3 regions of the Terribacillus sp. 7520-G genome follow, and region 3 is predicted to be linked to each of the others. Evidence: riboswitches for the same ligand, from Rfam matches in the RefSeq annotation. Region 3 holds a riboswitch; each other region holds the start of a gene.

Region 1 (2,268 bases), on a different contig from region 3:
AAGAAGATCATCGATGAGGAAGTGACGATCATCTGCACCAATGGAACATTGGGCATCGAGCGGCTGGAACAGCTTTTGTATGACTATGACTTGGATCACAAGCAAGTATATATCATGGTGGATGAGGACAGCGCCGGACATAAGCTGAGGAAACAGCTTGCCAGAGAGCTTCCGCATGCCCAGCATATTTACGTAGACAGAACCTATCGAGAGGTAGCGGCGACCCCGGCACCTGAATTGGCCACGGCCCTGCTTAGCCGAAGTATCATGGTGCATCCATTCTTCCTCGCCTGATGAAAGAAGGGATGAATTATCAACGTCATCGAAAAAGAGGTCCGGGAAGTCATTCGGCAGGAACAGGCAAGGATATTTGTGCATACACCGTTCTGCGGCACATGCCAGCTTGCCGAGAAAATGCTCCTGACAGTGGAGACTTTGACGGGCCAGGAATATTATCATAAACTGAACGCCTCCCTATTTCCGGTTTTCATGCAGGAATATCGGATTGAGAGCGTACCTTGTCTGATTGTCTTTGAACAAGGGGAAGTTCAGGAGAAAATATATGCGTTTCATTCTGTCCAGCATATGCTGGCAAAAACGCTGGGTGAATAAAACAGCTTTCCAATTGGAAAGCTGTTTTTTCTTGCAGGAATTCGGAGGGCACGGAGCCAAATACAAAGCAGGGGGGATGAAGGATGATCATGGAAGAACTGGAAAAGCTCAAACGGCAAATCGAGGCAAGGGAGGATCTGCTGCCTTTATGCAATGACAAACGGCTGAAGGTCTTTATAGAATGGGAAGATGATCATTTCGATTTGCATATTGATAGGAGCAGTCTGACGACGCCGGCCACGAAGCCTTATGGATTTCTGTATATCCGTACGGATGAGCGCACACTTCATCAGCTTCTTGCGGGCCAAGTGCAGCTTCGCAGTTTATGCGACAGGCAGGTAGTGGAAGGGGATTATCAGCATATCCTTCTTATGGAAGCGCTTTTGTTCCTTGGAGCCCGTGGCAGTTTGTAATATATGTTGACAGAACTTTGTACTAGTGCTAAACTCCTTTTTAGCAATCATATATAAAACTCTTATCAAGAGTGGCGGAGGGACTGGCCCGATGAAGCCCGGCAACCACAGGTTTTCCTGTATGGTGCCAATTCCTGCAGGGAAACCTGTACAGATGAGAGAACAATTTTCGCAACCAAAAGCGTCTTTTTGTTCTCATGACAAAAAGACGCTTTTTTATGTTTTTTATGTTTGCAGAGCAACATGGGGAAGGAGGAGCGGATATTGATTACCATCAAGAACCTCTCCAAAATATATCGTACGAAAAAACAGAATATTACAGCGGTTGATCAGCTTGACTTGACGATCGAGTCGGGTGAAATCTTTGGTGTGATCGGGTACAGCGGTGCTGGTAAAAGTACCTTCGTGCGCTTGCTGAACCGTCTGGAAGAACCGACAGCCGGTGAAATAATCATCAATGGCAAGGATATTGTAAAACAGCGGAAAAACGAACTCCGGCTTGCCAGACAGGAAATCGGGATGATCTTCCAGCACTTCAATCTGCTATGGTCCCGTACGGTGCACCAAAACATCGCTTTTCCACTGGAAATAGCGGGCGTACCGAAAAAAGAAAGAAAAGCGAAGGTTGATCGATTGATTGAGCTTGTCGGTCTGAAAGGACGCGAAAATGCTTACCCATCCCAATTAAGCGGCGGTCAGAAGCAGCGTGTCGGCATTGCGAGAGCACTGGCGAACGATCCGAAAGTACTGCTGTGTGATGAAGCGACATCTGCATTGGATCCGGAAACGACAGACAGCATCCTCGATCTGCTGGTGGACATCAACAAACGTCTCGGTTTGACGATCGTCATGATCACGCATGAAATGAATGTCATCCGTAAAATCTGCCATCGTGTTGCCGTAATGGATACCGGCAGGATCGTGGAGAAGGGTGATGCAGCGGAAGTGTTCCAAAATCCGCAGCAAGCGATCACGAAGCGTTTCGTCCAGCAATTGGATGGAAGCGAGCAATATGAATCCTTATCGGCGGCTGCGATGAAAGAAGGTTCAGGCACGATCGTGAAGCTTTCCTTCTCAGGGGACAATGTCAATCAGACAGTTGTCAGCCAGACCGCGAAGCAATTTGATGTGGACATCAATATCCTGCAGGGGAATGTACTGCAGACACAAACCGGCGCAGTCGGCAGCCTGTTCCTGCAGCTTGTGGGCAGTGAAGCGGAAGTGGAGAAGGCACTTGACTTCA
Region 2 (2,268 bases), on a different contig from region 3:
CATTCGACATGATGAAATCTTTCGGTATCTCCTATCAGACTGCAGGTGAAAACATCGCCCAAGGTCAAAAGACTCCGGAAGAAGTTGTGGAAGCTTGGATGAACAGCCAAGGTCACCGTGAAAACATCCTTAACCCTGATTATACAAACATCGGTGTAGGGTACGTGGAAAACGGTAACTATTGGACACAGCAATTCATTGGTAAATAATTCAGATTATTGTATAATGAAAAGCAACCGATGCGGAATCGGTTGCTTTTTTGATTTTTGGGAGGGATTGTATGGATCTGATTTCGCTGCTTGCCGAAGAACGGATCAAGAAGGCGGAAGAAAGTGGAGAATTCCGCAACCTTCCCGGTGCAGGGAAACCTCTGGAACTGGAGGATTTATCCGGCGTACCAGAGGATATGCGGATGAGCTATAAGATCCTGAAGAATGCCGGCTATGTCCCGCCCGAAATGGAGCTGCAAAAAGAGATTGTGGCCTTACGTGATTTACTGCGTGTTTGTACGGATGATTCAGAGCGGGCGGCTTATCGGAAACGGATCAGCGAAAAGGAGATTCAATACGAAGCATTGCTGCAAAAGCTCAAGAAGCATTCGCCAAGCACCTTGGGTCAATACCGGGAACAAATCGAGCGCAATTTAACATAATCAAATAGTATTTTCTTATCAAGAGAGGTGGAGGGACTGGCCCTTGGAAGCCTCGGCAACAGGCAATGATGCACTGTGCCAATTCCAGCAGACGATGGTCTGACAGATAAGAGGAGCTTTTCGCCTTGGATAAGGAGCCTCTTCTGTAAAACGGAAGAGGCTTTTTTACATATTTTAAAGGAGTGAGAGATAATGACGAAACAAATCATCCTGCAAGCTTTCGATATGACTGCAGCTATGCACAATTCCCACGGCTTATGGAAGCATCCCGAGAGCAGAAGGCATCGCGAGTATAAGTCGCTTGACTACTGGATCGGGCATGCGCGCCTGCTGGAAAAAGGCAAGTTCGATGCGGTGTTCTTCGCTGATGTACTCGGCGTTTATGATGTCTATGGCGGGGATGAAAAGGCTGCTTTGCGCGACGGAGTCCAAGTGCCGCTGAATGACCCTGCCTTTGCCATCCCGGCAATGGCAGCTGTGTCGGAGAACCTTTCCTTCGCTGTCACGGTCAGTACATCCTACGAGCAGCCATTCCATAATGCGCGTAAATTCTCGACTCTCGACCACTTGACCAAGGGGCGTGTCGCTTGGAATATCGTTACATCCTACTTACCGAATGCGGCCCGGAATTTCGGGCTGGAAAAAATGGTCAAGCATGATGAACGTTACCGGATAGCAGAGGAATTCCTGGAGGTTTCTTATAAGCTGCTTGAAGACAGCTGGGAAGAGGATGCGGTTGTTTCAGATCCGGAAAGAGGCGTTCTGGTGGACCCGGATAAGGTACATCGCATCAAGCACAAGGGGAAATACTTCTCCGTTGAAGGGCCTCATGTCAGTGAGCCATCCCCGCAGCGTACGCCAGTGCTTTACCAAGCGGGAACCTCTGAAAAAGGGCGCGATTTCGCAGCCAGGCATGCTGAATGTGTGTTTGTCGGCGGACCGACACCGGAAAAAATCAACTACTATATCGAGGATATCAAAACGCGTGCAGAAGCATACGGCAGAAGCCGTGATGAAATCAAAGCATTCACTTTCCTGAATGTAGTCGTTGCTGAAACGGAAGAGGAAGCATATGCGAAATATGAAGAAATCAAGAAATATTGGAGTGCAGATGCAGCAAAGGCCCAGTATGGTGGATCGACTGGTTATGACTTGGCATCCTATGAAGATGAGGATGAACTGTTCACGTACAAGCATACGGAACAAGGGCAATCACGAGCTGCATATTTGACCAAGGACGCTGCCAGGCCATTCACGGTCAAAGAGATACAAGAGAAATTCAGCAAACCAGCTGAAATGGAGATCATCATCGGCAGCCCTGAACAGGTGGCCGACAGGATCGAGGACTTTTTTGTGAGGAGCGGAGTGGATGGCTTTAACCTGACCCATTATATTACGCCGAGGGACTTGGAGGACTTCGTCGAATTGGTTGTGCCAATCCTGCAAGAGCGGGGATTGTATAAAAAGGACTATGCAGGAGGTACATTCCGGGAGAAATTATTCGGACATCCGCATCTCCCCGGGACGCATCCGGCAAAACAAGGAAAGAGGAGCTGAACCATCAGCTCCTCTTTCCTATTCCAGATAAGTCAATGTGCCAGTCCCATCCTGATACG
Region 3 (2,268 bases):
TTCTGGCAATCTGGTCAATCCGTTGTGAATGGAATGAGCACCGGCGATACGGCCGTACTCGTCCCCGAATCCGCCTACCATACCGCCTGCCATGATGATGGTTTCCGCAACTCTGAGGAATGAACTGTCTGCTCGCTTATCCTGTAAAGAACAAATCGCTGCATCACCTTCAGCAATAAGGATATCACGGCATAATTTGGCAGCATTGCGAGCGATTTGGACAGCTAGCGGCTGATCGGTCATATTTTCGGTCAGCACATCTGCCTCATACCATTTTGCCAATGTATCGCCAATGCCGGCAATCAGATAAGGTGCTGGTGTCGTGAGCAGCAGCCTTGGCTCGACCAGGAGCATGAATGTGCTGCGAGGGAAGATTGTATATTCGACAAAATTGCCTGCCTCATCATAGAAGACGCTAAGGGAAGCCCATGGGGAGCAGTTGGATATGATTGTAGGGATCAATATGACGGGAAGCCCTGCCTCATCAGCAGCGGCTTTGGCGGTATCCAACACTTTTCCGCCGCCTACGCCGATTATGAATTGAGCAGCTTCTCCTGTTGCGATATTTGCTAATCTAGCTGCTTCCGCATGTGTGCATTGACCATTATAGGCAACACGTTTAACCGGCAGATCGATGTGGTCCAGGAATGGAGAAGCGGCTTTCCAGGATGCATCACCGTGAATAAGCAAGCCGTTTGTCCAATTCAATCCTGCAAGCCTTGCGGGAAGGCTGTCCAATATATTTTCTTCGCACGCATAATAGTTTGGTGCACCTTTAATGTTGATCGTCATGCTGTCACCTCATTGATTTTTTATACAAAAAAACTCTTCCAAGCGAAATTGGAAGAGGGAAAGGCCAACGCATCCGTCCCCTTATCCCTCAGCATTTGCTGTTGGAATTAGCACCGTGTGCATTACGCACCGGTTGCCGGGCTTCATCGGGCCAAGTCCCTCCGCCTTCTCTTGATAAGAGTGAGTGAATCATGTATGATTTGTTCATTATTACATTGTATTTCCAAGACTGTCAAGATTGTCAATAGTCAGAATGGATGGATGCAAGGTGACAGGAGAGTGAGTCAAATGGATTTTCCGTTTTCAGATGCGCTGAAACGATTGCCGGAACAGTTTTTTGCCGGCTTGGTACACAAGGTGGGTTTGCTGGAGCAACAGGGGCACGATATCATCAAGCTCGGGCAGGGGAACCCTGATTTGCCGACACCGCAGCATATCGTAGATAAATTGAAAGAAGCCTCTGATAATCCGGCTTATCATAAATATTCACCATTCAGAGGCTTTGATTTTCTTAAACAGGCAGTCTGTGACTTTTATGACCGGGAATACGGCGTGAAACTAGATCCCGAAACAGAAGTGGCCATCATGTTCGGCTCTAAGACAGGTTTGGTGGAGATCAGTCAATGTCTTTTGAATCCGGGTGATTTGGCATTGCTTCCGGATCCGGGGTATCCCGATTATATGTCCGGAATCGAACTTGCACAAGCACGGACATCGCTCATGCCATTGACTGCTGAGAATGGATTCCTGCCTGAGTATGATGCTATTTCTGCGGGTGATCTGGAAGAAGCAAAGCTAATGTTCCTGAATTATCCGAACAACCCGACTGCTGCTACAGCAGATCGGGAGTTCTTCGATAAAACAGTGGAACTGGCAAAGGAACATAAAATTTGTGTCCTGCATGATTTCGCTTATGGTGCACTTGGGTTTGATGGAGAAAAACCGCAGAGCTTCCTGCAATCCGAGGGCAGCAAGGAAGTCGGCATCGAGATGTACACCTTATCCAAAACCTATAATATGGCAGGCTGGCGCATCGCTTTTGCTGTCGGCAATGCTTCCGTGATAGAAAGCCTGAATTTGATTCAAGATCATCTTTATGTGAGCTTGTTCGGAGCCATGCAGGAAGCGGCAGCGTATGCCCTGACGTCAGATCAAACCTGTGTGGAAGAGCTGATTCACACATATGAAGCCAGAAGGGATGCCTTTATCGGCCATTTGCGTGCAATCGGCTGGGATGTACCTGAACCAAAGGGGACTTTCTTTGTTTGGCTGCCTGTTCCGAACGGATTCACATCGGAGGAATTTGCGGATTTGCTGCTTGAAAAGGCCCATGTGGCGGTTGCTCCCGGCAATGGTTTCGGGAAGCATGGTGAAGGATACGTTCGAGCCGGTCTATTGGATACGGAAGAAAGATTGCTGGAGGCTGCAAAGCGAATCGAAAGGCTCGGCATCTTCTCGAAGGCATAGAAAAGAGCC

Evidence for each region. A riboswitch is a leader RNA that binds a small molecule or an ion and turns the genes downstream of it on or off. The one in region 3 is predicted to bind S-adenosylmethionine.
Region 1: linked by a shared signal. The riboswitch ahead of CHH53_RS09625 (methionine ABC transporter ATP-binding protein) and the one ahead of CHH53_RS15395 (iron-containing alcohol dehydrogenase family protein) in region 3 are both predicted to bind S-adenosylmethionine.
Region 2: linked by a shared signal. The riboswitch ahead of CHH53_RS04440 (LLM class flavin-dependent oxidoreductase) and the one ahead of CHH53_RS15395 (iron-containing alcohol dehydrogenase family protein) in region 3 are both predicted to bind S-adenosylmethionine.

Annotation. Positions count from the first base shown of each region.
Region 1 covers NZ_NQFP01000024.1:61,157-63,424, forward strand. The annotation lists gene CHH53_RS09610 (ribonuclease M5) at 1-294, shown strand, start outside; gene CHH53_RS09615 (thioredoxin family protein) at 322-612, shown strand; gene CHH53_RS09620 (hypothetical protein) at 696-1,025, shown strand; SAM riboswitch class I at 1,085-1,186, shown strand; gene CHH53_RS09625 (methionine ABC transporter ATP-binding protein) at 1,290-2,268, shown strand, end outside.
Region 2 covers NZ_NQFP01000010.1:54,703-56,970, reverse strand. The annotation lists gene CHH53_RS04450 (CAP domain-containing protein) at 1-209, shown strand, start outside; gene CHH53_RS04445 (DnaJ family domain-containing protein) at 281-652, shown strand; SAM riboswitch class I at 665-765, shown strand; gene CHH53_RS04440 (LLM class flavin-dependent oxidoreductase) at 845-2,209, shown strand; gene CHH53_RS04435 (S66 family peptidase) at 2,228-2,268, opposite strand, start outside.
Region 3 covers NZ_NQFP01000046.1:14,629-16,896, forward strand. The annotation lists gene CHH53_RS15395 (iron-containing alcohol dehydrogenase family protein) at 1-792, opposite strand, end outside; SAM riboswitch class I at 871-973, opposite strand; gene CHH53_RS15400 (pyridoxal phosphate-dependent aminotransferase) at 1,081-2,259, shown strand.